One region of the Lactobacillus sp. W8093 genome, then DNA from elsewhere that is predicted to be linked to it. Evidence: a T-box and tRNA genes for the amino acid it is inferred to sense, from the RefSeq annotation. Region 1 holds a T-box; the other holds one or more tRNA genes.

Region 1 (9,143 bases):
TAATACTGCCGGAACTGGCAGAGTTAGTGATGATTTATTGACTAAGGCAGTACGTAAAATATTTGATTTGCGCCCGGCTGGGATCATTAAAATGCTTAATTTAAGGCGACCAATTTACGAACAGACCGCGGCTTACGGTCACTTTGGCAGAACCGATATTGATTTACCATGGGAAAAAACCGATAAAGTTCAAGAACTTTTAAACTTTGTTCACGAAAATAAATAGTTTTATCAGCTAATGAAGGGGTTGTGATTGTGAAGAAGACAAATATACGAATAGTAATGATTGCGATTTTTATGACGACGTTTATGACCGCCATTGAAGGTACAATCGTTTCTACAGCAATGCCGACAATTGTTTCTGATCTGAATGGATTAGAAATCATGAATTGGGTTGTTTCCATATTTTTGTTTATGACTGCTGTATCGACTCCTTTATACGGTAAATTGGCAGACAGTTTCGGTCGTAAACCAATCTTTTTATTAGGAATAGCACTTTTTGTGATTGGTTCAGCGCTTTGTGGTCAAGCACAAAATATGGTTGAACTAATTTTATTCCGTGTTATTCAGGGGTTAGGCTCTGGAGCTGTTCAACCGGTGGCAATGACCATTATCGCCGATTTATACAGCTTGGAAAAAAGAACCAAGATGTTAGGTCTTAATTCCGGTTTCTGGGGTGTAGCATCAGTTATTGCACCACTGCTTGGTGGGTTTATTGTCCAAAATCTTTCTTGGCACTGGGTTTTCTACATTAATGTGCCAATTGGCATTATTGCCCTATTGTTAATTATCTTTTTCCTTAAGGAACCAAAGAATAAGAAGAAAAGCAAACTTGATGTTAAAGGAACATTTTGGTTAATAGTTTTACTTCTGACCTTAATGTTTACACTGCAGGATCTAGGGACAATTAAGCCGCTTATGCTGGCTGCTCTAGTTGCTTTAATCATTATTAGTGCAATTGTGTTCTACTATGAAGAAAAACGCGCAGAAGACCCTATAATGCCCCTTTCAATGCTCAAAGGCAGGGAGTTCTTAGCCGTCAATATGATTACACTGCTTATCGCAGGGGTAGTTATTGGTTTTGAATTTTACATACCAACCTGGATGCAGGGAATTAACGGTACTTCAGCTACTGTAGCCGGTTTTGCCGTAACGCCAAGTTCAGTAATGTGGGTAGTTGGCTCATTCTTAATTGGTGGTATGCTTAGCCGCTGGGGCGTAAGAAAAACCTTCTTCGGACTATTAACCATTCTTTTAATAGCAGATTGCATGTTGCTAATTGTGCCGATACACACGCCATTTTGGGTATTCTGTGTGATTGCCACATTAAATGGCTTTTCCTTTGGTGGCGTTTTAACCGCATCACAGGTTCGCTCACAGGTGCTGGTTTCAAAAGAAAATATCGGTGTTGCTACTTCTTTTAACACTTTGATGCGGTATTTAGGGCAAACCATGATGGTTTCAATTTTTGGTATTACCTTTAACACCATTGTTGCAAACCAACTTGCTCATCGTCCTAATTTAACTCAATCAATGATGAACAAAATTGTTTCTTCAGTTAAAGCAAAGGAGCTTGCCGCTAACTTAATTCCACAATTAAGAGGAGTGCTCTTTAGCGCTTTAAAAGGTGTTTACTGCGTTTCTCTAATAGCAATTATAATTTCAATTATTTTTAACTGCATTTATAAAAAACAACAAAAAAATAGCTAACTAAAATAAATATTGAGTAAAACCTGCTGGTAACCAAATCAGCAGTTTTTTTATTTATTTAACTTTTCTCTATAGTAGAAAAGTCGCTTTCTAAAAATTATAATAGACGATATCAAAAAATTTACAGATAGGAAGTATAGCATGGAAAGGCAAATTACCAATTGGCGTTCTTTAGGCGGACATGTCGGTGCTGGAGGAAAAAAGGTTAGAGATGACCTGCTTTTTCGGTGTGGTCAATTATATAATTTAACCCCATTTCAAAAGGAGCAACTACAAGATAAATATCAAATTAAACGTGTTTTCGATTTTAGAGGGCAGGATGAACGCAAACAATTTCCAGATTTCTTGTGGTCAGGTCTAGACTACGTGGTAATTGATGTGTTAAAGGATGCTCAAGTCAATCAAGCCAGTGTGGAAACGATTATTTCTGGTAGTTATAGCGCGGAAGAAGATATGTTAACTACTTATGAAGAACTGGTAATGGAGAAGTCTGCACAAACAGGTTATCGGCAATTTTTGTTGACTTTAATCAATGATCCCACTCCAACAGCATTTCACTGTTTTGCGGGCAAGGACAGGACTGGCGTAGCAGCAGCTCTCATATTAAAAACTTTAGGAGTCAGTGATGAGGAAATTTATGCGGACTACCTTGAAACTATTCCGGCACGTAAACAAGAAAATCAAGAAATTTTAGACTACTTGCAAGATCATTTAACTAGTGCGCAGCTAGATGAGGTTGCGGTTGCACTAACCGTAAAAAAAGCTTATTTAGAAAGATATTTTGCTACTATCAAGCGCAACTTTGGTGATTTTGACAATTATCTTATGCAAGGACTGAATTTACCAGCTGATTTTAAAGATAAGATGCGCCAAATTTATTTAGTGTAGGTCACAATTTTAAAAAGATGCTCAATGCAGCGTTTAACTTTAAATAAGTAATTAATATATGAAGGTAAAAATACCGGTAAAACTATAATTACTAAATTAAATATTTCTTCTTATTTGTAGTTAAAAGTTTATAAAATGTTCATCATTAAAATAAATAACTAAGTAAAACTTTTATCAAGTTGATTTTTGCTAATAAATTCAACTTAATAGCTGACTTTGCAGCTAAAATGCGCTAAATTTAGTTAGTATGATATTAAAACTAACAAGAATTTGAATAAAGGAGAAAAAATGCAACGCGACGAATATATCAAAAGTCTCAATCTTGAACCCCATCAAGAAGGTGGCTGGTTCAGACAAGTTTATACCAGTGATAAGCAATTTTATGACGAAGATAGCAAGGGAGAACGTTTCTACTACACCTCAATTTATTTTTTACTCGATGATAAGAATTGCTCTCATTTTCACCGTTTAAATCATGATGAGATGTGGTATTATCACGATGGTCAGGCAATTACTATTCACTGCATTTCGCCTGAGGGCAAATATTATGCGGTTAAATTAGGAAAAAATGTTGCGCAATGTGAATGTCTGCAGTTTAGGGTGCCAAAATATACTATCTTTGCTTCGGAAGTGACCGAGCCTGACAGCTTTTGCCTAGTAAGCTGTGTTGTTTCTCCCGGCTTTGATTATCACGATTTTGAGCTGCTTAAAAAAGCAGATTTGTTAAAGAAGTATCCAGAATATAAAGACGTCATTGACCGTCTAGCTCAAGATTAATTCTGACTACAAAAAAAGTTCAAACTACTAAAAGTTTGAACTTTTTGTTTTAAACTAAACTGTTTTCTTGTGCGCGCATTTCTAAATAATAGTGATATAAGAAGGAGTAGCCGATTAGTAAGAATGCAATCCCTTCTAAAAAGCCGCCAACTACATCTGAAGGATAGTGTACGTGGCTAAAAATCCTTGTATATCCGATTAATATGGGAAAGCAGGCCCAAACAATGCATAACACATATTTGGCCGCTTTATTTTTGATTAATAAAATTGTTAAAACAATTAAAATTCCAAATAAAGTAGCACTGCCAACCGAGTGTCCAGAAGGAAAACTATAACCGTGTGCTGCAACTAGATGATGTGTGAAAGGCCTGTGACGAGCAATAGCATGTTTAATAATCCAATTATAACCGTTGGCAGCAATCATCGTTCCGGCTGTAAAAAACGCATAGGCAAACTTTTTAAAAACTGCTAAGACGATTACCAGCAAAATGGTTTCGACCATAATCACATTCGTATTGCCCAGATTAGTAAAAACAGTAGCAAATTTGATAAGTATTGGATTATTGTTGCAGATAATATTAATTACAGTCCGGTCAAATTCATGAATAAACTGGTTTTCTGAAGCAACTAGAATTGCCCATGCAGCATATAAAATTAAGAATATGGTGGCGGGTATTATGGTATCTCTTTTTGTTTGAATTGTTTTGTTCAAAAACTTTCTCCCCTTGTTTTTTTTAGCATTTGTGGTAAATTATAATCATTATTGGTCAAAAAGGAAAGATCAGGAATTAGTAGTAATTTTGTTTTTCTATAGAGAAGAGTCGGTTGATGCAAGACTTGAAAAACAAGTTATGAACTGAGCCTGAAGACAAGTCTATCGTTTGCTATCCGCGTTAAGGGGCGTGAGTGTCACACTTTTTAGTGTGGAACTTAGGTGGTACCGCGATTATTCGTCCTATGAATTGTTTCATAGGGCTTTTTTTATGAGGTGAAAATATGTACAATCACAAAGTCGTTGAAAAAAAGTGGCAGGATTATTGGGAAAAAAATCAAACATTTAAAACTAGCACTGATTCTAAAAAGAAAAATTATTATGTTCTAGACATGTTTCCTTTTCCATCTGGTAAAGGGTTGCATGTTGGGCACCCTGAAGGTTACACAGCAACTGACATTGTTGCACGGATGAAACGGAGTCAGGGCTATAATGTTCTTCACCCAATGGGGTGGGATGCGTTTGGTTTGCCAACCGAGCAGTATGCGCTGCAGACTGGTCAGGATCCAGCTGTTGTTACTAAGGAAAACATTGCTAATTTTAAAAGACAACTTAATAAATTGGGTTTTTCTTACGATTGGAATAGAGAGCTGGCAACCTGCGATCCCAAATACTACAAGTGGACGCAATGGACATTTGAACAAATGTATAAAAACGGCTTGGCTTATGAAGCAGAAGCGCCAGTTAATTGGTCACCTGATTTAGGCACTGTTGTCGCTAATGAAGATATAGTAGACGGTAAGACTGAACGTGGAGGTTACCCGATATATCGTCGTAATATGAAGCAGTGGATGCTTAGAATTACCAAATATGCTGATCGGCTGCTAGCAGGTTTAGACAATCTTGATTGGCCAGAAAATATTAAGGAGATGCAAAGAAACTGGATTGGCCGCTCGGTAGGTGCCCAAATCACTTTTAAAGTTAAAGATTCTACAGAGACCTTTGACGTTTTCAGTACGCGTCCAGACACTCTTTTTGGGGCAACTTATGCAGTTTTAGCACCTGAAAATAAATTAGTTCAAAAAATTATGACTGCTGGTCATAAAGATGAAGTTAACGCTTATATTAAACAAATTGAATCTAAGTCCGACCTTGAAAGAACAGATTTAAACAAAACCAAAACCGGTGTGTTCACTGGGGCTTATGCAATTAATCCAGTAAATAACGAGGAAATTCCGATTTGGATTGCTGACTATGTTCTTGCTAGCTATGGTACTGGCGCGGTAATGGCTGTACCGGCCCATGATACGCGTGATTATGAGTTCGCTCGGAAATTCAATTTGCCTATTAAGGCTGTAATCAAGGGTGGAGATATTGCTCAAGAAGCATATACCGGTGAAGGTCCGCACATTAATTCCGATTTCTTAAATGGTCTTAATATTGAAGATGCCAAGAAAAAAATTGTGGCTTGGCTAGAAGAACATCACGCTGGAGAACAAAAGGTTAATTACAAATTGCGTGACTGGGAGTTCAGTCGTCAGCGTTACTGGGGTGAACCAATTCCTGTAATTCACTGGGAAGATGGAGAAACAACTTTAGTTCCCGAAGATGAACTGCCACTTGTTTTGCCTCATGCTACTGATATCAAACCATCAGGTACTCCTGAAAGTCCATTGGTTAACTTGAAGGATTGGGTAAATGTAGTTGACAAGAATGGCCGCAAAGGTAAACGTGAAACGAATACTATGCCAAATTGGGCTGGGTCTTCTTGGTACTTCTTACGCTTTGTTGACCCGCACAATGATAATAAACTGGCTGATTATGAATTGTTGCAGAAATGGATGCCGGTTGACCTATATATTGGTGGTGCTGAACATGCCGTTAGACACCTGCTTTATGCTAGATTTTGGAATATGGTCCTTTATGACTTGGGTGTTGTACCAAATGAGGAACCTTTCCAAAGACTTTACAATCAGGGTCTTATTCTGAAGGATCATGACAAAATGTCTAAATCAAAGGGCAATGTTGTTAACCCGGATGATGTGATTGACGAGTATGGTGCGGATAGCCTGAGAATGTATGAAATGTTTATGGGACCGCTTGATGCTTCGATCGATTGGGATGATAACGGTCCAGCTTCTACAAAGAAATTTTTAGACAGAGTTTGGCGCTTATTTGTTAACGATTTGGACTTAAAGTCAATACCTCAAGAAAATATCGTTGACGAAAATGATGGTACTTTAGATAAAATTTATAACGAAACTGTTAAAAAAGTTACCGAAGATTTTGATGATCTGCACTTTAATACGGCAATTTCACAATTGATGGTCTTTATTAATGCTGCTCAAAAGGCTAAAACAATTCCTAAAGAATATGCAGAAGGCTTTATTACGCTTTTAGCTCCGATTGCTCCTCACATGATGGAAGAAATTTGGCAAATCTTTGGTCACGAAGAATCAGTTACATTTGCCAAATGGCCATCCTATGATCCAGCTAAGTTGGTAGAAACTACTGTTGAAATAATGGTTCAAGTCAATGGTAAGTTACGAGGAAACTTTAAAGCTGCAAAGGATATGGCTCAAGAAGAAGTTAAGAAGCAAGCTTTGTCCTTACCTCACGTTCAAAAATTCTTAAGCGGCAAAGAAATTAAAAAAGTCATTGTTGTACCTAATAAAATAGTCAATATTGTAGCCAAATAAAGTTAATTTTTCCTAAAGTGCAAAGTATATTTGTTGTTAATTGCCTTTTTTCATTCACAATAATATAGTTAGTAAATAAGATTTAGGGAATATTAATGAGAGAAAATAATTCAGCAGAACAAAATACGCAAAACACTTTTATTAAAGGCAGTGCGTGGATGACTTTTGGGTCTATTACTTCACGTATTTTAGGTGCCCTCTATATAATTCCGTGGTTTTATTGGATGTCACCTTACGGTAATATTGCTAACGCTCTGACTGCAAGAAGTTACAACATCTACAGTATTTTTATCTTAATTTCTACTGCGGGAATTCCTGGTGCTGTTGCCAAGCAGGTAGCAAAATATAATGCACTTAATGAATATGGCGTTGGTCGTAAACTGTTTCATCGCGGCCTAATTCTTATGGTGATTTTAGGAATTATTTCAGCAGGGATCATGTACCTTGCTTCGCCTTTTTTAGCCTCTAACGGTGCCCAAGTTGATCCTAGACAGGTAAAAGTAATGCGCAGCCTATCGTATGCCATTTTAATTATTCCTGTATTGAGCATCATGAGGGGTTATTTTCAGGGCTATGAAGATATGATGCCGTCTGCAATTTCCCAGTTTGTCGAGCAGCTAGCCCGTGTTATTTGGATGCTGCTGACTGCATACGTGATTATGCAGGTGCAGCACGGCAATTTTGTGGATGCTGTAGTGCAGTCCAACTTTGCAGCTGCAATTGGTGCGATTTTTGGTATTGCTATTTTAGCGTGGTTTTTGTTTTCCAGAAAAACCATGCTTGACGAATTGGTAGAAAATTCCGACAATGAAATTCAGGTTTCAACTTCGGCCTTATTTGTTGAAATCATCGCCCAAGCTATTCCATTTATTATTATTGATGCCGGCATTCAGCTTTTCTATCTCGTAGATCAATATACTTTCCATCCAATGATTGCTAATTTAATTACTGCAAGCAACAATACTATTGAAACTTGGTATGCTTTGTTTGCACTTAATGCTAATAAGTTGATCATGATTATTGTGTCTTTAGCTAGTGCGATGGCAGTAACTGCAATACCGCTATTATCAGCAGCTCATACGAAACATGATTTTCACGCAATTTCGGATCAAATAGGTAATACATTAGATTTGTTCTTATTTGTCATGATACCGGCTGCTTTTGGGATGGCAGCAATTTCTACCCCGGTTTACACTATTTTTTATGGCTACGACCAATTAGGTTCAAATGTACTGTACCTTTCTTCTTTTACTGCTATTTCTTTGGGGTTATTTACTGTATTGATGGCTATTTTACAGGGCTTATCAGAAAATACGTTGGCAATAAAATATTTGGTTTTAGGGCTAATTATCAAAATTCTGATGCAATATCCAATGATTTATCTCTTTAAAGTTTATGGACCTCTGCTGGCAACTAACTTGGGCATGTTGGTAATTATCTTTATGGCGCTGAAGCATCTTAAAATCGGCTATAATTTTAATCAAAATCGGACTAGAAGGCGTTTTATTGGCATTACCGCCTTTTCAGTAATGATGTTCATATTAGTCTTAGCTTTAGAAAGGGCATTAGAACTTTTCTTAAGTCCAAAGAGTAGTTTGCAATCGTTAGTAATTGTCCTGCTTTCAGTAATTGCTGGATGTTTATTTTACGCCTTTGCTGCAATAAAATCTGAACTTGCACAAAAGATTTTAGGAGAAAAGATCGTACCTCTTTTAGAAAAATTGCATATTCATGCATAAAAAAGAGCGTTATTATCATATTTGATAATAACGCTCTTTGTTTGCAAAAATGGTTTAAAAACATTTCTGCGCGCCCTTGCCAAGGAACTATATTGTACTAGATAAATTTTTAAATCTCAATGTTAACGGTGGTGAAATTCACCCGCAGGAGTATCATCATGACGATTTTTGTCAGGCATTACAATTGCAGCGACCAGATATAAAAGTAAACCCGCAATATTTGTGAACAATATTAAAAACGCTCCGCCAATTCTGGTCCAAGCTTTATCCCAGCCGAAATACTCAGCAACTCCGCCTAAAACGCCAAATAAAACTCTATCATCTGATTTTGTTAACCCCTTTTGCACGCTAATTCCCCCTTTGCTTTTAAAGCACAATACATTTTGCCTACATAGTAAGATTTAGTTATTGCTAGATAAAATCGATTATTGTACCTTTCGAGAAGTAATTTGATATGATCAGAATAAACTTATTTTTTAAAAAAGCAAATTAATGATGTTGTTTTTTTACGCCAGCTAATAACATTAATTCAATATCCACTTCGTTTGTGATAAATCAGAATGATTTTATCTGGCTACAGGATATTAGAAATCAGGATTGAGCCAAATAATTTTTCAA
Region 2 (21,085 bases), on a different contig from region 1:
CCCTAATAACAGTGAAATAAATAAAATATTCAATTTACACACCTTCTGCTATTTGAATTAATTGTTTTGAGTCATCATATTGAGCAATGTTGTCGTATAAAATTTCGTTTCTAGAAATTAAGCTAATAAAATCATAAAGTCTTGATGTTGCGTCGATAAGTTCCTTATTTAAGCTGTTCGGAATGCCAATTAAAAAAATCAATTTTAGTTCATTCTTTTTGAATGAAATTTTATTGTCAATAATGCCAACACTAACCAGTATTCTTTCTTTGTTTGAAAAATCAATCGCGTGGGGAATTGCAATTCCATTCGTAAAAATGTTATTGGTATCTTTTTCTCTTTCAATCCAGGTGCGCTTAAAATCAGGAGTTAATTGCCCTTTTTGCACTTGATGGTCAATCATCTTGTCAACGGCGTCGTAGTAATCATCGGCTTCAAGGTGTTCTACGGATAAAATAATCTTCCCCTGCTTTATTAATTGCTCAATCACGGAAATTTGCATAATTATCGACAATGCTTCCGGTCTGAAAGCCGTGCCCACATTTACCACTTGCACATCTTTTATTTTTAAAGGCTTGTCCACAAAAACTAAGAGGAACTTGTCATTCGCTTTCTTGAACTCTGTCACATTAGCGAAAGAATAAGTTCTTAAATTCTCAAAAACGTTCAGCAACTTATTTTCGATGAACCCTTTAACGGAACTGCGAATTGAGCCGACAAAAGCCACTCTTACCTGTTCTTTGGTGTCTTCAGAAATTTCTTCCAGAAACATTTCAAAATAGACCACGTAATAATTTAATTCGTTTTTTGAAAGGCAAACTGCAAATTGAGTATTTATCCTATCAGCTAGTTTTAAACTAAATTCCAAGGCAATCGGATAGTTGTCAGAAATATTTCTGGGTAAAACCTCAATAATTTTCGTATATAAAAGTGTCCGGTTAATTGAAAATAATAAATGCCACTTAATTCTTTCATAAACTGTTTGAGCATTTAATCCATATTGCAATAGCGTACTTTTAAAAGGAACAAATAACAACTCATAATTTTGGTGAAAAGCCTGTTCCACAGTCGCTAAATTTAAATAATTATTTTTAGACAAATCTAATGGCGAAAGAATAAATTTTATTTCTGCCTTAGTAATATCCTTGATTGTCTCTTTTAACTCGGCAATTAAGTTGCAGATAGCGCTAGTTTCATCCCATAAAGGATGATAGTGTTTAGGCAAATGCTGCAGAGTATAGCCGTAATTTTTGAATACTTTAACCGCTAAGATATTGTTTAATATTTGGTGGTGAGCTTCTTTTGAAACTTCTAAGCTTTTAACAGTCTCAGAAAAGGTGGCAGTAAAACTTAACCAGCTTGATTTGGAAGTGTGATTAATGACAAAATTTCTTAATGCACAAATCTCATCGAAATTGCTGGCAAAGCTTACCTTGATTCCCTTTCCCGTCTTAGACTCAATTTCACCCTTATAAGAACTAAGACTAGCTCTAATCTGTTTTAAGTCCTTATTAATTACTTTTCTACTAACAGTTACTTTATCTGCTATATCATCAATTGAAATAAAATTCTTATTTTTAATAAGAATATCAATAATTAATGCCTTTCTCTTAACCGGATCATTTAAATCCAGCTCCCCTTTTAAAAATTGAGTTTCAATATCCAGAAATTTTGAATAGTCATTTATTATTAACTGAAATCTTTCAATGCCAGCCGAAATATGTGCTGATTTTCCTAAAATAGAATTTATTTCAGCAATACGTTTATTAGCTGTTTTAGCAGAAATATTACTGTAAGCTTCAATTTCTTGCATCGTCATTGAGCCATTTTCAATGAAGAGTTTTAAGAGTCCAAATAAATAGCTATCCATTAGTTTCCTTTCATCTAGCCTCTCGATTTTCCTCCGGCTACATTGATGGTGACGCCGGTGATGTAACTTGCTCTATCGGAGAGAAGATAAGCTACTAAATCTGCAACTTCATATAAGTGACCGCTTCTACCCATTGGAGTGGTTGAAGTACTCTTATAGCCCGCACGCAAATCATCTACGGTAATGTTTCTGGTATAAGCCAGCGCATTTTCATAAGTTGGTGTTCTTAAACCTGTTGCTTCCATGATTCCTGGCGCCACACCGTCAACTCTGACATTAAATTTGCCCAATTCCTTAGCCCAAGATCTGGTAAAGCCATTAATAGCACCCTTAGTAGCCGAATAAATGCTCTGACCTTGCGAGCCTTCTAATCCAGCCTCAGAAGACATGTTAATAATTACACCGTGTTTTTGTTTTACTAAAAAGCGACCGACTGCTTGAGACATAAGCATTACACTTTTAACGTTTACCGTAAACATTTTTGCCCAGTCATCTTCGGTCATTTCATATTGACTTTCAGGCTCTTCATCATCTACTAAAAGCCGGGGCAAGTTAATACCAGCATTATTTACAACACCATCAATTCGACCATATTTTTCAACTGTATGTTTGACTGTTTGCTCCACTTCCTTTTTATTTGTCACATCGGTGTGGCAAAATTCCACATTCTTATTAGCATTTTTAGATTCGTTTAAGTCTGCATCGACAACTTTTGCTCCCCTATCGGCCAGCTCCTTAACAATAGCTGCTCCAATACCAGATGAGCCTCCAGTCACAATGTAAACTCTATCTTCAATATTTAACCAATCTTCCATGTTAATATTCCTTTCTGTATTCGATTACATTATCCAGTTTAATGAAATCGCTTGCAGATATTAATAACCTTATTTTCAGCATTGGCAGAAATTTTGGGTATTAAGTTAAAGATTGGGGTTAGTAAAAGCCAATAAAAAAGCATTAAGTTACTAGAAAATAGTAACTTAATGCTTAATTTCCCTTTTTGTTGTTTTATGTCAGAATCACTGATTATTTTATTCCCCAATAAAGAATTCAATGCGCTGCTGCAAATTTTTAAAGGTAACAGGACAATAATCACCGATTTCACCGTCTAGGTTAACAGGTAATTTTTCGTGTGCACTTTTACCTGTTAATTCAATTTTGAGACTGGTAGTCTTGGTATAAATAATATCAGGATCATCAACATGACGCCCATTCAGTGCCAGTGCCATTAATTTAAGCAGCTTCACCGGATCAGCAGGCTTAACAATAATTAACTGAAATAAACCGTCGCTTAATTCCGCATCTGGCATTATTTGCTCAAAGCCACCAATAGAATTGGTCATGCCTAAGAGCAGCATCGACAACTTACCTTCATATACGCCCTCATCATAAGTTAAACGCATTTCATTTTCAGTTAAATGTGGCAACATCTCAGCACCCTTGATCAGGTACGCTGTGTAGCCAAGAGCTGATTTAACTTCTGAAGGAACACCATAAGTTAGTTCAGTTAGTGAACCACAGGCCGCGATATTAACAAAATATTGGATGTCTTTAGCAAAAGTAGCTTGACCTATATCCATTTTGCGAGTTTTATTTTTAAGAATGACTTTAGTAGCTTCGGCAACGTCATTACGAGGAATATGCAGAGCACGGGCATAATCATTGGTAGTACCTGCTGGAATTATTGCCATCTTCGGTCTTTGTTCCAGATAGGCAATGCCATTCACAACCTCATTAATTGTGCCATCACCACCGGCAGCGACAATTAAGTCAAAACCTTCATTGGCAGCACGGGTTGCTTCTTTTTGCGCGCTTTGTTTTTCAGGGGTGGTTCGAAAAGCACTCGCCTCATAACCGGCACGTTCTAAAACGTCCAATATATCTGCGACATTTTTTGGCATCTGTTCGTGGCCGGAAACAGGGTTATAAATCAGTCTTGCTTTTTTAGTCATAATTTCTACCCTTTATCACTACAATAACTTACTTAGCGCTTTTGCAATTCTTCGTTCAATAATTTATTAATTATTTTTGGATTGGCTTTTCCGAGAGTTTGCTTCATCAATTGACCAACAAGGTAGCCGATTGCACGATCTTTACCGTTCTTAAAGTCTTCAACTGATTGCGGATTGTTATCAACAACTTCCTTTACCATTGGCGCTAATACACTGGTATCGGACAACTGCACCATGCCTTTATCTTCCACATACTTCTTAGGGTCAGTACCATTAGCAATAGTTTCCGCAAAAACTTTTTTCGCAATCTTAGAAGAAATTGTGCCATCCTTGATTAACTTAATCATAGCTGCCAAGTGTTCAGGGGTCAACTTAATATCAGCTAAAGAAACACGATTATCATTTAAGTAACCGTTAACTTGCGTATTCATCCAATTGGCAGCAAGTTGCGGATCAGCACCAGCTGCAACGGCTTGATCATAAAAGTCTGAGCTTTCTTTAGTTTGCAAAAGGACATTGGCATCGTATTCTTTTAAGCCAAACTCATTAACATATTGGTTATAGCGTTCTTCCGCAGAGCGTGGCAACGAAGCCTTAATTTCATCAATCCACTCTTGGCTAATATGATCGGGAGCAATATCCGGTTCTGGGAAGTAGCGGTAGTCCGCATCGCCTTCCTTAACCCGCTCCAAAACAGTTTTACCAGTTGCCTCATCAAAACGACGAGTAGAAAGTTGGACGCGACCACCGGAAAGCAAAACTTGTGCTTGCCGTTTTTCCTCATAAGCTAGTGATTTGCGCACATGCTCAAATGAGTTCAGGTTTTTCATTTCGACCTTAGTACCCAATTCTTTTTGACCGGCAGGTCTAATGGAAATATTGGTATCAACACGCATTGATCCTTCTTCCATCTTGACGTCAGAAGCACCGGTAAATTGAACTATCTTACGCAATTTTTCGAGATAAGCGTATCCTTCATCAGGATCGGCAATTTCCGGTTCTGAAACAACTTCAAGCAGAGGCACACCCTGACGGTTTAAGTCAACATAGGAATAACCGTTTGTACCGTGAGTATTTTTACCAGCATCTTCCTCAATGTGCATTTCGTGAATACCAATACGTTTTTTCTTACCGTGAGCTTCTATTTCAACATAGCCGTCACGTGCTAAGGGTTGGAAAAACTGGGTAATCTGGTATGCCTTAGGGCTGTCAGGGTAGTAATAATTTTTCCTGTCAAAATGTGTAGTCGGTAAAATATGTGAATGGGTTGCCAAAGCAACCATGATGCCTAAACGGTAAACATCTTTGTTAACGTATGGCAAAACACCCGGCATTGCCCAATCAATGACATTAGTTTCTGTGTTGGGCTTGGCACCATAACTTACTGGCGAAGGTGAAAAAATCTTACTTTTAGTTTTTAATTCAAAGTGAACCTCGAACCCAATTGTTGATTTAAAATTCATCAGTTAATCCTCCATTCCAGTTGGTGTTTTTTCATAAAACTTGTTAGTACGTTCAATAAAGTCAGCCACTTGGAAGATGCTGCCTTCATCAAATCTTTTAGCCATAATTTGCAGACCAACAGGCATACCGTCTACTAATCCAGCAGGAACACTGGCAGCTGGAATTCCAGCTAAGTTTGCGGAAATTGTCAAGATATCGTTGTTATACATTTTAATTGGATCAGAAATCTCACTGCCAATACCAAAAGCAGGTGTGGTAGTAGTTGGTCCCACAATAACGTCATTTTCAGCAAAGATTTTATCGAATTCTTCACAAATCAGCGTTCTGACCTTAGAAGCTTGTCTAAAGAAACGATCATAAGAACCAGCTGAAAGTGCAAAAGAGCCGAGCATAATTCGTCTTTTTACTTCTTCACCAAAGCCCTCTGAACGTGACTTAACGTAAACATCTAATAAATTCTTAGTATCTTGAGCACGATAACCGTAACGAATACCATCAAATCTTTGCAAATTCGATGAAGCCTCACTTGAAGCAATGATGTAATAATCTGGAACAACGTACTTAGTTAAAGGTAACGATACTTCACTGATAATTGCGCCTGCTTTTTCCAAAGCATCGATTTGTTCTTGGATAGCTGCACGCATATCACCATCAACGGCAGCCATATATTCTTTTACTACTGCTACGCGTAATCCCTTGACATCTTGACCAATGTATTTGGTAAAGTCAGGAACTGCCCTAGTTGACAAGGTCGAATCATGACCATCACTACCGGCAATAACATTTAAGACTTGAGCAGAAGTTTTGGCACGCTTACTCATGACGCCAATCTCATCTAAAGACGAGCCAAATGCTATTAGACCCCAACGTGAAACCCGACCATAGGTTGGCTTGATACCGAAAATACCATTAAATGCAGAAGGTTGTCTAATTGAACCACCAGTGTCAGAACCTAAGGCGGCAACTACTTGACCTGAAGCAACTGCGACTGCTGAACCACCAGAGGAGCCACCTGGCACTTTATCTAAATTCCACGGATTGTGAGTTATACCAAAATAAGAGTGTTCCGTAGATGAACCCATCGCAAATTCATCCATATTGGTTTTACCCACAAAAGTCACTTGCGCTTTTTTCAATCTTTCAATTACTGTTGCGTCATAAACTGGAATGTAATTATCCAAAATATGACTAGCGGCAGTAGTCTTAACGCCTTTAGTAATAATATTATCTTTAATGGCGATTGGAATACCTGCTAATTTATTATGCTCAAAATCCAAGTCATTTGCTGGTTTAGCATCATCTTGGATTGTGATCCAAGCATTTAACTTGTCATCAGTTTTTTTAATATTTTCAACTGTATCTTGCGCTAATTTGTCAGCTGACAAAGTGTTTTGGGCAAGTTTTTTATTCAAAGAGTCTATATCTTCATTTAAATAATTCATTACTCGTCCTCATCCTTATTAATAATTACAGGCACCTTAATGAAGCCATTGGCTTGGTCAGGAACATTTTTCATTAATTCATCTCTGTCTTGCCAGTGTTCCGGCTTATCTTCTCTGAAAACAGTATCGCGATCAACAACTTGAACAGTTTCTTTAACTCCATCAGTATTAACTTCAGATAATTGATCAGCCATATTGATAATCGAACTCATCTGTTCAGTTACTTTCGCAATATCTTTTTCATCAATTTCAAGTCGCGACAAAACCGCAACGTGCTTAATTGTATCTTCTGTGATTTTCACGCAAATATACCTCCTTATTCGCCACCATAAATATGAACTTGATAACCACTATCTCCCGTTTCCTTAGCAACTAGTGCTTGAATATCACTAACAGAGCCAATTTTGATTTCAATCGGCACATTATTTGCCAGATATTTCTTTGCGGTTGATAACACTAACCTAGTAAAACTTTGAATTTGTTCATACCCATAAAATTGAGTAGTAATTGAAATGTTTTCCTGAGCTAATTTACCATTCTCGTAGCGTAATGTTGCCGTTACCCCGCTAACGTTAGGGAAATAATTTTGAATAGATTCCTTGAAACTATTGAAGCTTGAGGCATCACTGCTGTTGATTGCTTTTTTATTGCCAACCGTAGGCAATACTTCTGCTTGCGTATCAATAGTTTTCCATTTAGTTATTTTACTACTATTGGCAACCGCTGTCCCGCTTAAAAAGTAAGTTCCTGCTACTAATGAGTCTTTACTTTCTTTAGCAAAAAGACCTACAGTAATTGGAACTTTTTTTAAAGCCTTTTTCTTGCGCAGGCGGGAGACAATTTTTTCGGCTGCTTGTTGACCAAATTGCTTTTGCTGAGAACGGGAAATTTCAGCTTGATATTCGGGGCCATCCTTTACCTTTTGGTAGTAGTCAATTGAGTTAATTGCCAAGCCAATACTAATGCCACCAATATGATAATTCGGACCAGAACCTGTTAAATAATCCTGTTCAAAAATTTCTTCTAGATAATAGGGCCGATAATTTTTCTTAGTCCCTGCTTCAGGATTAAGTCCACTTGGATTGTTTTTAGATTTTCGACCAAGCCACTCATTTGCCATATTGGCAGTGATGTACTGTCCTTCTTGGAAAACATAAGAATTAGTTGAATAGACGCCTTTAGAAATATCTACTAAACCGCGCTCCAGCTCGCGTGAATCAACTGAATTATTATTATTAGTTGCAGTCAGACCAGCTATCGGACTTGTAACATAATGCCCATTTTTGAGCAAAACAGTATAGCCATTATTACCTGTTTCAGTAGTTTGATAACTTTTTGCATTAGAATTTGAAGAAGTTTTCGCGTTGTTGGCCAAGTCGGAATTTTTTAAATTTCCACATGCCGTCAAACAGAGCGATGTTCCCAGAAGTGCTAATATTTGCAAGTATTTTTTCACTTTAAACGTTCCTTTATTTAACTTTGGCAATCGCTTCTTCTTCAGTCAATAATTGCACGCCTAGCTTCTGTGCTTTTGTAAACTTGGAACCAGCATCTTGACCATAGATAACATAATCAGTTTTACCAGAAACAGAACCAGTTACTTTTGCGCCAAGGGATTGTAACTTCTGAGTAAATTGACTTCTGGTATAGTGTGCCAGAGTACCAGTCAAAACAACGGTTTTACCTTTAAAATCGTTATCAGGAATAGCTGCCGCTACAGCTTCAGGGCTTTTACCCAAATAATCCATATTAACCCCACTGGCTTTAAGTTCGTTAACTAATTCCACCACTTCATTTTGGGCAAAATAGGTAGTCAAAGATTCTGCAATTGTCATGCCTATTGTAGCGATTGAAGCTACTTCTTGCACGTCTGCTGACATAATCTTTGCCATATTTTTAAACTTTTGTGCTATCAAACGAGCAGCTTTGGCGCCAACATGATCAATGCCTAATCCCGTCAGTAGCAATTCAACAGAATTACTCTTTGAGTTATTAATCGCATTCAATAAGTTGCTAATCGCTTTGTCTTTGAAATGATCTAATTTTTCTAAGTCTGCAGCTTGTAAATGATACAAATCAGCTACATTATGGACCAGATCATTTTTAATTAACTGTCTGACAATTTTTGGTCCCAAACCATCAATATTCATTGCGGGCCTGGAGGCAAAGTGGGTAATACCTTCCTCAATTTGTGCTGGGCAAGAAGGATTAACACACCGCAGCGCCACTTCATCTTTTAAGTGAATTAATTTTTCACCACAGGATGGACAAGAAGTAGGAATAGGATATGGTTGTGCATCCTTAGGTCTTTTAGCCAAAACTACTTCTGAAATTTCAGGAATAATATCGCCCGCTTTGTGCAACATAACGGTGTCCCCAATGCGAACATCCTTTTGCTGTAATAAATCGGCGTTATGCAAAACAGCATGTGAAACAGTTGTACCAGCAAGTTGCACCGGATCCATGATTGCAGTCGGCGTTACGACACCTGTACGACCAACTGTCCACTTAATTTCATGAACCACTGTTTGTTGCTCCTCCGGCGGAAATTTATAAGCTATTTCCCAACGTGGTACTTTGACCGTATTACCCAAATCTTGTTGTAAATTCAGAGCATCAACCTTTAAGACGATCCCATCAATACCATAATCCAGAGAATTTCTCTTTACCGTATATTCATCAATAAAAGCGAAGATTTCAGACATTTTAGCAATTCTTCGACCAGTTTGATTAGTATGAAAACCCAGCTGGGTCATTTTCTCAATTGCCTGATGCTGGCTTGTGATTTCTTGCGGTGGATTAACCCAAGTATAAATAAATGTACTTAAATGCCGGTGCTTAGTGATACTTGCATCCAGTTGCCGTAAAGAACCAGCAGCAGCGTTACGGGGGTTGGCAAAAACCGATTCACCTTTTTCGTCGCGTTCAGCATTAAGTTTAGCAAAAGGCTCTTTACCCATATAGCACTCACCACGAACTTCTGTGGTCAATTTTTCTGGTAGGGTTTGCGGAATATCTGAAATAAATTTGGCATTGGGAGTAACATCTTCACCGACTTGACCGTTACCTCTAGTAGATGCCCTAGTTAATTTACCATCAGTGTATTCTAACGCAATCGATAAGCCATCGATTTTTAATTCCACATTATAAGCAACTTCATGACCAATTTGTTTTCGAACACGATTATCAAATTCTTGGAGTTCTTCTTTAGAAAAGACGTCGCCCATTGAAAGCATTGGAATCTCATGGGTTACTTTGGTGAACTGGTTGTCAATTTGTCCACCGACTTTTTGCGTTATGGAATCTTGCGACACCAGCTGAGGAAATTCCTGCTCTAATTGAACTAAGCGATTATAATTTTTGTCATACACATTATCTTCTACCTCTGGGGTATCCTTGGTGTAATACGCGTTGGCCCATTCGTCCAACTTATCTCTCAGCGCAGCAACTTCTTTTCTGGCTTCATCAAGAGTTAAATCAGCCATTTTCTTCCTCCCGATTAAAAAATATATTTAAACTTCTATTTTTATTATACCTTTTTAATTGGTGCAAATGCTGCAAGAAGCCGTTTGATTCCTTTACCACTAAATGCAATATCGAGCTCCATATCTTCACCTTTACCGTTAACTTTGGTGACAACGCCTTTACCCCAAGCTTTATGTTCAACTTGGTCTCCAACGTTCCAGCCCTTCTTCTCGGCGCCAACGGCTCCAGATGGTTTGACTTTGGGTGTATATACCTGTGCTCGAGCACGCTCATCACTATTAGCAAATGGTGCTGTTGTAGTTTGAAAATTGGTACTAGTTAAGTCAATTGGCACAGAATTTTCGGTGTTCAAATCTTCTTGATCAATTTCTGCCAAAAATCTTGAAGGCAGGTTATTTTGCATCCGCCCGTACATCATCCGTGAATATGCGTTAGTTAAAAACAACTCTTGTTTAGCCCTGGTAATGCCAACATAGGCCAGTCGTCTTTCTTCTTCCAGCTGGTCGTCTTCCATTAAAGACCTTGACAAAGGAAAGAGCCCGTCTTCCATTCCGACTAAAAAGACCACTGGAAATTCCAACCCTTTTGCCGCATGCAAGGTCATCAATGCTACTTGATCATCATTATTGGCCAAATCATCTTGATCACTTAAAAGAGACACTTCAGCTAAAAAATCGCTAAGTGCGTTGTCATCTGCAGCACTTTCTTCATATTCATCATCAAAACGCTTTGTTACCGATAGAAATTCATCAAGGTTTTCCAGTCTGGTTTCAGCCTCAATAGTATGTTCAGCCTTAAGCGCAGCTGTATAACCAAAATCCTGCAAGACTTTTTCAGTTAGACCGGTAACGCTATGACCTGCAGCATAACTAATTGCATCACGTAATTTAGCTCCGAAGTCGCTTAATTTGGCGGCGGCGCGAGGTGAAACTCCCGACATATTTAGATGATTAAACGCTTCGAGAAGCGTCAAATTATTTTCTTGGGCAAAATCCAAAAAGCGGCGTACGCTCACTGGTCCAATACCTCTTTTGGGAGTATTAATAATCCGGTTAAAACTCATTGTGTCACTCGGATTAGCTACCAGCTTCAAATAAGCCATAATGTCCATAATTTCTTTTCTATCATAGAATTTATGACCACCAACTATTTGATAGGGCACATTTGACTTTACAAAAGACTCTTCTACAGTTCTGGATTGCGCATTTGTACGGTATAAAACCGCAAAATCATTGTAAGACCGCTTTTTAGTTTTAACTTCTTCCTGAATTTTAGCAATAATAAAATGGGCTTCATCATCGCCGCTTTGAGCACGATAATATGTTACTTTGGCACCCTCACCTTGATCAGTCCACAAGTTCTTAGCCTTGCGGTGACTGTTATTCTTAATAACCGCATTCGCAGCTGCTAAAATATGACCTGTTGAGCGATAATTTTGTTCAAGCTTAACTGTTTGAACACCGGCATCACGATAGTCCTGCTCAAAATTCATAATATTTTCCATATTAGCGCCGCGCCATCCATAGATAGACTGATCAGCATCGCCCACAACACAAATATTTTTGTATTGGGCTGCCAGTGCGTGACATAACTCGTATTGGGCTTGATTAGTATCCTGATACTCATCTACCAAGATGTAGCGAAACTTGTTTTGATAATAATGTAAAACCGTACTATCGCTCTTGAATAAAACCAAAGTCTGCATAATCAAATCATCAAAATCCATAATTTGATCGTGCTTTAAGCGTCTCTGGTATTCCCGATATACCCTTGCAGTTATCTTTTCAAAAGGTGAAGCCGCACTAGCTGCATAGGCATCTGGCGTGAGCAAATCATTCTTTCCGTTAGAAATTGCCGCTAAGACTCTTCTAGGTTCATACATCTTCGGGTTAATATTTTGCTCTTTTTCAATGTGCTTAATCAACGTAAGCTGCTCTGCAGAATCAGCAATTGAAAAATTACCAGTATAGCCGATTTTTTCAGCATCCCGCCTTAAGATACGTACACAAAGAGCATGAAAAGTAGACATCCAAATGCTATCGGCACGGGCACCCAGTAATTTCTGTTCTCTTTGTCTCATTTCACTAGCTGCTTTATTAGTGAAAGTAATGGCTAAAATATTCCAGGGCGCAACCTCTTTTTCAGCAACCAAATAGGCAATTCGGCGAGTTAACACAGATGTTTTGCCAGAACCGGCTCCTGCAACAACCAATAATGGTCCTTCCGTAATCTTAACTGCCTTTTTTTGTTGTGGATTTAATCCTGTCAAAATTGATTCTGTGTTCATTCTGAATCCTTTCACCCCGAAAATTTATAACTATTTTATTGTACCAAAAATCATGACCATCTTTGGAGTTGATTGCACTCTATTTGTCAAAACGGTCAAGGTTGTATTCTTCAATTAATTTGATTAATTTATCAGCATAATTAGGGTCAGTGGCATAGCCGTCTTTAACCAAAGCGCGTGCCTGTGCCCGATAATTTTTGGCAGCTAAAACATGACTGTATTGGTTAGCATCCCAGCTGGTGCCTTTTTGAAACAGCCGCGCATGGGCCCTGATAGAAGCCTCATAAGAGTCATAAATTTGAAAGCGGGCTTTAACGATAATCCACTTACCCTTTTCAAATTCTTTAGTTTTTAAAACAGCCGAAGTATTGGGATTATTGCCCTTGACACCAAATAAATTATTATATTTTTGCGAAAGGTCACTTTTGCCATAATCGCTTTCAAGACAAGCTTGAGCTATTGTAATGCTGGGTAATAAATCAAAGGACTTATCAACTTCCTTGGCTATTGGTCCAATCTCCCTAATAAAAGCTTTATGCTGCCTGATTATTTTTTGTCTGGCTTCTTCGCGAGCAAGTTGCTCTTGTCTAATTTGCTCTGACTGAATTGCCTGACGACGATAATAGCGAAAAGCTGCAAACGCAACAATAAGTGCAAATAAAATAATAAACGTGCGGATAATGATCGCTGTGTTAGATAATTTTCTGCTTTTTCGTTTTCTCGCCATAGATTTTCCCTTGCTTTAAAAAATTCTCTTAATTAAGTATAACCTCTATTGGCTGTAAATTATGCAATGTAATTAATTTTTAAAATAAAAATAGTAAAAATTATACTTTCTTTGGTTCTTTAAATTAGGGCACAAAAAAAGGAGCTTCAGCTCCAATAAGTTTTATGCGGGCAAGAAGACTCGAACTTCCACGATCTAAAAACGATCACAAGATCCTTAGTCTTGCGCGTCTGCCATTCCGCCATGCCCGCAACACATTCAATACTATAACCCAAAATTAACTTTAACACAAGACTTTTCTTACTCATTTTAGCTAAAAATGGTTTAATTTACCATTTGCTCATTGACATACCGGGCATACAGGCTGTGATTTTGCATCAATTCATGGTGAGTACCGTGACCTGTTATTCTACCATGCTCAACAAAATAAATTTGGTCGGCATTAACAATTGTAGCGAGCCTGTGAGCAATGACCAACGTGGTGCGGTTGACCATCAATTTGTCAAGTGCCTGCTGTACTTTGCCCTCTGATTCTGAATCAAGGCTGGCAGTAGCTTCATCCAGCATCAATATTTTAGGATTTCTTAAAAAGGCACGGGCAATAGCTAAGCGCTGCTTTTGTCCGCCTGATAGTTTAATTCCTCGTTCGCCAATTTCAGTTTCCATTTGGTCAGGAAATGCCCGCACAAAATGATCAGCATAAGCCAGAGCAAGTCCATGCCACAGCTCATCGTCAGTTAATTTTTGATTTAACCCATAAACCAAATTATCACGGATTGTTCCAGAAAATATTGCACTGTTTTGTGAAACATACCCTATTTGGTTACGCCAGTTAACCAAATCAATATCCTGAATATTTTGGCCTGCAATAGTAAATTGACCGCTAGCCGGTTGGTAGAAACGCTCTAATAAAGAAAAAATGGTAGATTTACCGCCGCCACTTGGTCCTACAAAAGCGATTACCGAGTTAGGTTTAGCAGTAAATGAAATTGATTGTAAAACCGGTTCACCTTTTTTGTAACTAAAACTAACTTTTTGAGCAGTGAGAGTTTTATTAGTTAAATCGCAACTTTGATGCGACAAATTTTGTTCAGGCTTAATCTTTAAAATTGCCTGAATACGTTCGGTTGATCCTAAAGCCTTTTGAATTTGAGAAAAGAAAGTTGCAAAATTGGCAACCGGTGCAATTACATTAAATAAATAAAGCAGAAAAGCCACTAATGAACCACTTGTTAATGAGCCTTGACCCACTCTAATAATGCCAAAAGCTAAAATACCAGCGAAGGCAGCCATCATCAAGGTCATGATAATTGGCTGCAATACAGCTTCGACCCGCGCGTCGAGCACCCCGATGCCAAAGATTCTTTGGATCATTTTATTGCCCGCTTTTTGTTCGCACTCTTCACCATTACTGGATTTTATCAAACGGACTTCGGATAGTTTTTCACTGACAGCGCCATTAAACTCGGCAGTTGCTGATTGCAGCTTGCGTCCTAAACGCACCATTATGCGCCCCACTGGTAGTAAAATGATTACCACAATGGGCACGACCGTAAACATGAGTGTTGCCATTTGCCAATCCATGACTACCAAGATAATTAGTGAAAATAAAAGCTGAATAGCACCGGTAATAAAATTGGGAAATTGTGAGGCCAGTAAGTCTTTAATAATTCCCGTATCATTCACTAGCCGAGAGCTGCTTTCGCCGACTTTGTTTTCATCAAAATAAGTCACTGGCAGTTTAAGCAAATGCTCCCAAAGGCGTTCACGCAAACTCTTAACTACGCTCTCGCCAAAATAACGCAAAACATAGCCGCCCAAAGTTCCCAGAATTAACTGCAAAACAAAAACAACGATAATAATTATTAAACTTGAATAATTAAAACTATCCCATTTGCTTGTGTCTACCAGCACCTTAGTCAGCAAAGGCAAAGCCAAATTAGCAACACTGGTAATTAAACTAAGTATTAATCCGAGTGCAAATAATGATTTTTTAACGTTTAAGCTTTTTAAGAGTTCTAAAAAATCACTAAGTTTAACCATTTGCTTTTTATCTTGTCGTGACTTGAATGCCATCTAGGATACCGGCTTTCTGAATTTAGACTAAATAAAAAGTCTTTCAATTATCTATTGAAAAACTTTTTATTTTCTAATTATAAATCTTCATTTTCATTATGCCAGCATTTAGGGTAAAAGTCGCGGTTGTATTTGCGCATTTTAACAAATCTACAATAATTCCGCACACAATCATCATCCATATCAAAATCAGGGCGACAATGATGGTGTTTTGGCATATGTTTACACATTTTATGTAGCTCCTCTTTAGAACAATCATGATCTGCCGCATATTTACACCATTTCTTAAACTTTGCCATGCAGTCTGCCGGATCAACCATTTCCCCCATTTTTTCTTTGAAATCGTCATCCCAATTATTGCTTATTTTTTCTAATAATTGTCTTAGTTGCTTCTGTTCTTCCTCTGTTAGACCAGCAAAAAATGGTTCGGTATCCCGCTTATCTACCCACAGCTTTAATTTGTTAGCCTTTTCTCTTCCAGAATCAGTTAAATAAACCCGTTTTACCCTTTTATCTTGGTCATCAGTTTTACGGGTAATATCGCCTTTTAGTTCCATTTTTTTCAATAATTCAGCAAGAGAACCCGGTTTAAGAGCCAGAATCTCCGCTAAGTAATTTTGCGATAAGCCATCTTCAAGTTTTAAGACAGCTAAAACCCGTTTTTGCCCTGATATTGGTCCCTTGTTCTGATATAAATAATAACGACTGGCACGCATTATGTAATGAAGCTGTCTCATTAAATCATCACTTAATTCACTCATAATTAATCTCCTTTAAATTAAAAAAGTTAGGTACCTAATATTTATAATTTCATTATAGTTTGGTACCTAACAAAAAGTCAAATTATAGCAAAAGATTTTTAGTGTAAATTAATGGCTAAATTCTGCTTCAACAATTTTAATTTTCCCCCGCATCTGCCACAGGCAAAGCGCCGCAAGTTAAGCCGCCGGACACGTAAAAACTCTTGGCCGCATTTGGTGCAAACATATAAATATTTTGCTTTCCTAGTCCTTTTTAAGCCAATATCCGGTGCATAGCGCGAGCCTCCTACTGCACTAAGCAAAGTTTTAAAATCTTGATCTTGATGACGGTAGCCTTGATGACTTAAATGCAAGTGATAATGGGTTAATTCGTGTTTAATAATGCCAATCAATTCCCGGAAATATTGCGGTGCTAAAAAATGGGCGTTAATCTCAATATGATGATCGTCTAAATGATAGCGACCACCGGTTGTGGTCATCCGGTAATTAATTTTTACTTGGTGGTTAAATTGCCTGCCAAAATACCTGAGAGAAACTTGCTCCACTAAATTTTGCAATTCTGCTGCAGTCATATTATCTGAAAAGTTTGGCATAAAGAGCTGCCTCTTTTTTAGTCTTAATCCTGACTTTAAGAGCCGTAACCAATTTTCTTTTTAAAGGTTTAGCACCTTCCATCCACGTGCCGGTAAACACATGAATAGTTTTTGATTGTGCTGACGGATTACAAAGAATACCATCAGGATAAACATGGATTCCTGCTTGCAACTCCTGCTCTTGGTTATTTGGTTGGGCACCATACTTATTTTTTAAAATATCAGACATAGAAACCGTATTAACACCTGCCAGTTGGTCTTGCTTATCAAAGGTAAAATTGCGGTCATCATAATAAGAAAGCATGTCCTGAATGAGAGGATGTCCCTTTTCAGCTCCAAAGACTGCCGTAAACGGATTCTCTTTATTTTCAAAGCCAACAAATGCCTTATTATTTAATAAATCATGCAAATCATCCAGCACCAAGACATCAGTATCCATATAAATGCCGCCCATTTCGTAAACGGCCTTAGCCCTGATATAGTCGGAAACAAATGCCCATTTTTTTGCTTGATAAGCCTGCTCAACATATTTATTTTCGTGAATGTCAAAATTATGCTCATTCCACTCAATAATCTGATAGTCTTGCAAATGTTTTGACCAAGTTTTCATACAGCGCTGAATATTCTTGGGTTTGGGATTGCCGCCTACCCATACATAATGAATTATTTTCGGAATCATAACTAACCTCGAGTAAAAAACTTTTTCAATAACAATATTATGTCTTGGTTAAAATCAAGTTTAAACAAAAACATCAAAGCAATGTACAAAACAAACATAATAATTGATTTGAATAACATATTAAGAAAAGCAGATGCAAACATTTGTGGTAAAAAGAGCCCGACTGCTAAAACAATAATAGCAATTATAAAATATTTGGGAATTTCACGAAAAGAGTATTTAAAATCATAGCCATCGCGAACTATCCATAAACGCAAGACTAATACAATGAACTCGGTGATTAAGATCGCAATCATTGCCCCCGTGGCGCCGTAAAGCTGATCTAGAAAGTAGCTCAATACCACTTCTAACACAGCGCCGACTATCACTGGAATAGCATAGTCACGATCTCGGTGATTAGCAAGTGCAAATTGATTGGCAAATACCCCGCCTGTAGGAATCATAATGATTGTCAACGCAAAGAAAAACATCAGCGGGGTCATAGGAATAAATTTATGACCAAAAAAGAAGGGCACAAATTCTTTAGTATTAGCCATTATGATGACTGCAAACAATGTTCCCAGCATCACGGTTGCTTCCAAAGACTTTTTTAAAATGACCCTTTGTTCTTTTTTACCTTCACCCGCCATTTTAGGCATGATGACTAAAGAGATACTGGTAACAATTCCTAAAACCATATTGGAAATTCGTTGCGAATTATCATAATAAGCAACTTGGGTCGAATTTTGAAACAGTCCTAATATCGGTTTATCAAGCGAGGTATAAATTTGGGTGGCAATTTGCGGAATTAAAAGGGTAATGATTGCTTTAACAGTTGCGCGGTATTGATAAAAATGCTTGACGGGTCCACCAACATAGCGGTGAATGTCAAACCAAAAAACAAACGATCCTAGCATTGTAGAAACTGACATAATCAACATGTATTTCCACAAGTCACCCGGATTTTTTACTAATAGTAAGATTAAAAAAACAGATACTAATTTAACAGCAGTATTTTTCAAAACTACCCGGCCGAAATCTGCCAATCCCTGAAAAAACCAGGAAATATCTACTTGAGCTGAAATCAGATATGGCACCATTAACAATAAATATTGACCGTACTTAATCTTAAAAAAGCTGGTCACAGCAATTAAAATACCAATAGTTACAATTCCGGCAATTGCTTGAAAATACCATAAGCCCCAGAATGCCTTAGTCAAATCTTGCTGATTGCCAAAGGCCCTGATTTGAGAAATTGTCCGCATTCCAATATAGGAGACAGAAAGCGTACAAAAAATCATCAAAAACTGCACAATGTTGTTAACATTGCTGTAAATACCGTAAGTTTTAGGACCCAGAATTCTAGAAAGATAAGGAACCGTTATTAAAGGTACTAATACTAGAAATATTTGGTAAACCGCATTATATAGAATATTTAAAAAAGTTCTTTTCACAATTCTCCCTCTAGTATTTTTTTGTCATTAAAGTGAAAACCTGCTCACAATATGAAGCAGACTGCACCTCATTGGTTAAATTGCGCCAATATTGTCTTTTAGCTTGGTAATGGTCTGGAGCAGCAACTGCTTCTAATAATTGCGTTTGCGTATTAACACATTTACCGGGAACCACCTCTTTAAATGGTCCAAATAGCAGCCCTCGAGTTTTTTCATATTGCTCAAGATACGCGGTTATAAAAACAATAGGCTTATTCAAATTGAGATAGTCAAAATAAATTGAAGAAAAGTCAGTAATCAGAAAATCAGTGCTGCCCAGCAATTCGTACAAATCATAGTCATGCTGGTACAAAAAATCGTTGTTAAGAAAACTGATATTTGAAAAATGACTGTGCTGCTTTTTGAATAAACGCATTTCGTAGGGATGCAATTTAACAATTAAAAATTGGTTTTTGGCCTTTAAACTGGCATTCAGCTTTTCCACATCAAAATCGGGTAATGCCAAAAAATTACCGTCCTTAATGCGATTCATAATTTCTTCATCCGCCATTTCATAGCGAAATGTGGGCATGAAAATTCCAATTTGTGCCTGAACATCATCTTGGCCAAATAATTGCTGTAAAAGTTCTTTTTTCGTCACTGCCGGTCTGGTTAAGGCGTCAAGACGGGGAAAGCCAACTTGGCGATACTTATTGGTTTCAATACCAGTGCACGCACTCATCAGAGTTTCATAGAAATCAGAACTGGAACAAACCATATCGGCATTTCGCCGCCATAATCTGGCATTGCGCTCATCAGTTTTATAATCAGTATTATTAGCCATGATGCCCATTCTCTTGAGTGGAATACCATGCCAAAACTGGATGCTAATTTGCTTACGGTGAATTTTAAACGGTTGGTGTGTCGTAAAAATGTATTTTGCTGCACCAATTTGTCTCCATGTTTTAAGTGGTAAATGTGAGGATGGCCAAGGTTCCACCAAAGCAACATCATATTCCGGATGGTGCTGTCTTAAATATTTGGCAAACAGATAGCCGTTAGACCCGGAACGGCCGGCACCATTCAAAATTACCACCTTATTTTCCTTGATCCTTGTAAGTTTAGCTCCGATTCTCATTAAATTGAGATATAGCCGAAATAAAATATTTTTCATTATTTAACTTCCCAAATTCTTATTCATTATAAGAGTACAGAAAAAGCCTGAGAGAACTCAAGCTTTTTTGCTTTATTTTTCTGTTTTTTAATGATTATCACTCAGTAAAACTTCAAAAACGTTCATTCTGGTAACAAAAAGCAGTTTGCAAATCTATTATTTACTATTAGAATATGAAATGTTAAATAGAGCTTAAACAAAGGAAAAAAATGAACACCAAAAATTCCGTTTCTAACAAAGTTATAGTAATATATCTCGTCATCTTTTACATTTGGTGGACGATTGAAGAACTCGCATATTGGAGTTATACCAGCAACACTTTAGCACAGGTTTTACTAAGTTCATCAGTCAAATTACTTACTTGGAGTATCCCGGCATTTATTTTAATTAAAAAATATTCTCATCAACTCAAAATCGGGTATCCCCAACTATTCAAAAATCGTTTTAAGCCATCGCCATATTTAGTTGGTATCTTTATTATGGTAACCTATTTGGCTATTATACTTTACTTTGAAAACGGCGGTTTTAAAATTAATCCTAATTTTAGAGCCAGTGATTTCATTGATAAATTTTTAGTGGTTGGAATTACTGAAGAATTAGTGTTTCGCGGTTGGCTTTTAAATGCTCTGCTTAAGAAAATGTCAACTTGGCTGGCTCTCATCGTTAACAATTTACTCTTTTTGTGTATTCATTTGCCAATTTGGTATCAGACCCATACTTTGGTAGCTAATTTTACCTCGGGTGGTTTTATCAGTGTTTTTATTTTGGGCTTGATATTCGGGCTGCTATTTATCAGAAGCAAAAACATCTGGGTTCCGATTGTTTATCATATGCTTTGGGACATAATCGTGACGATTTTTTAAAAACAAAAAAGACAGTGAATATTCACTGTCTTTTTCTTAATAAATAGCTAATGGTTCCTTATGATCCGGCTTAGGATAAGCATGTTCTAACTCCTGTAAATCTGCAGCAGACAATTCAATATCCAAAGCTTTCATATTTGATAACAGGTGAGTTGAACTACTGCTTTTTGGAATGGCTAATGTTTCGTCCTGTTGCATTACCCAAGCTAACAAAATCTGGTATGCACTGGCATGATGCTCAGCCGCTACTTCTATGACAGCCTGATTTTGCATCATGGTGCTACCCATCTTGGGTCCAC

Evidence for each region. The T-box of region 1 lies ahead of leuS (leucine--tRNA ligase). A T-box ahead of a tRNA ligase gene usually reads a tRNA of that ligase, here a tRNA-Leu.
Region 2: it encodes a tRNA-Leu, which carries the amino acid that the T-box ahead of leuS (leucine--tRNA ligase) is inferred to sense. The anticodon was not compared.

The regions. Positions count from the first base shown of each region.
Region 1 covers NZ_JACFRL010000007.1:81,157-90,299, reverse strand. Annotated here, with positions in the region: gene metK (methionine adenosyltransferase) at 1-226, shown strand, start outside; gene H3T47_RS06135 (MDR family MFS transporter) at 256-1,710, shown strand; gene H3T47_RS06130 (tyrosine-protein phosphatase) at 1,852-2,598, shown strand; gene H3T47_RS06125 (cupin domain-containing protein) at 2,887-3,375, shown strand; gene H3T47_RS06120 (phosphatase PAP2 family protein) at 3,425-4,087, opposite strand; T-box leader at 4,144-4,336, shown strand; gene leuS (leucine--tRNA ligase) at 4,372-6,786, shown strand; gene H3T47_RS06110 (polysaccharide biosynthesis protein) at 6,882-8,525, shown strand; gene H3T47_RS06105 (PspC domain-containing protein) at 8,648-8,872, opposite strand.
Region 2 covers NZ_JACFRL010000012.1:11,334-32,418, forward strand. Annotated here, with positions in the region: gene H3T47_RS08325 (transcriptional regulator GutM) at 1-33, opposite strand, end outside; gene H3T47_RS08330 (PTS sugar transporter subunit IIA) at 35-1,870, opposite strand; gene H3T47_RS08335 (SDR family oxidoreductase) at 1,885-2,685, opposite strand; gene H3T47_RS08340 (diacylglycerol kinase family lipid kinase) at 2,902-3,822, opposite strand; gene gatB (Asp-tRNA(Asn)/Glu-tRNA(Gln) amidotransferase subunit GatB) at 3,855-5,285, opposite strand; gene gatA (Asp-tRNA(Asn)/Glu-tRNA(Gln) amidotransferase subunit GatA) at 5,289-6,728, opposite strand; gene gatC (Asp-tRNA(Asn)/Glu-tRNA(Gln) amidotransferase subunit GatC) at 6,728-7,030, opposite strand; gene H3T47_RS08360 (CamS family sex pheromone protein) at 7,045-8,184, opposite strand; gene ligA (NAD-dependent DNA ligase LigA) at 8,198-10,213, opposite strand; gene pcrA (DNA helicase PcrA) at 10,258-12,501, opposite strand; gene H3T47_RS08375 (glycoside hydrolase family 73 protein) at 12,581-13,228, opposite strand; tRNA gene H3T47_RS08380 (tRNA-Leu) at 13,394-13,479, opposite strand; gene H3T47_RS08385 (ABC transporter ATP-binding protein) at 13,553-15,304, opposite strand; gene H3T47_RS08390 (MarR family winged helix-turn-helix transcriptional regulator) at 15,382-16,065, opposite strand; gene H3T47_RS08395 (SprT family protein) at 16,164-16,637, opposite strand; gene H3T47_RS08400 (glycosyltransferase family 32 protein) at 16,639-17,337, opposite strand; gene H3T47_RS08405 (oligosaccharide flippase family protein) at 17,340-18,770, opposite strand; gene H3T47_RS08410 (CDP-glycerol glycerophosphotransferase family protein) at 18,781-19,923, opposite strand; gene H3T47_RS08415 (CPBP family intramembrane glutamic endopeptidase) at 20,133-20,786, shown strand; gene H3T47_RS08420 (aldo/keto reductase) at 20,823-21,085, opposite strand, start outside.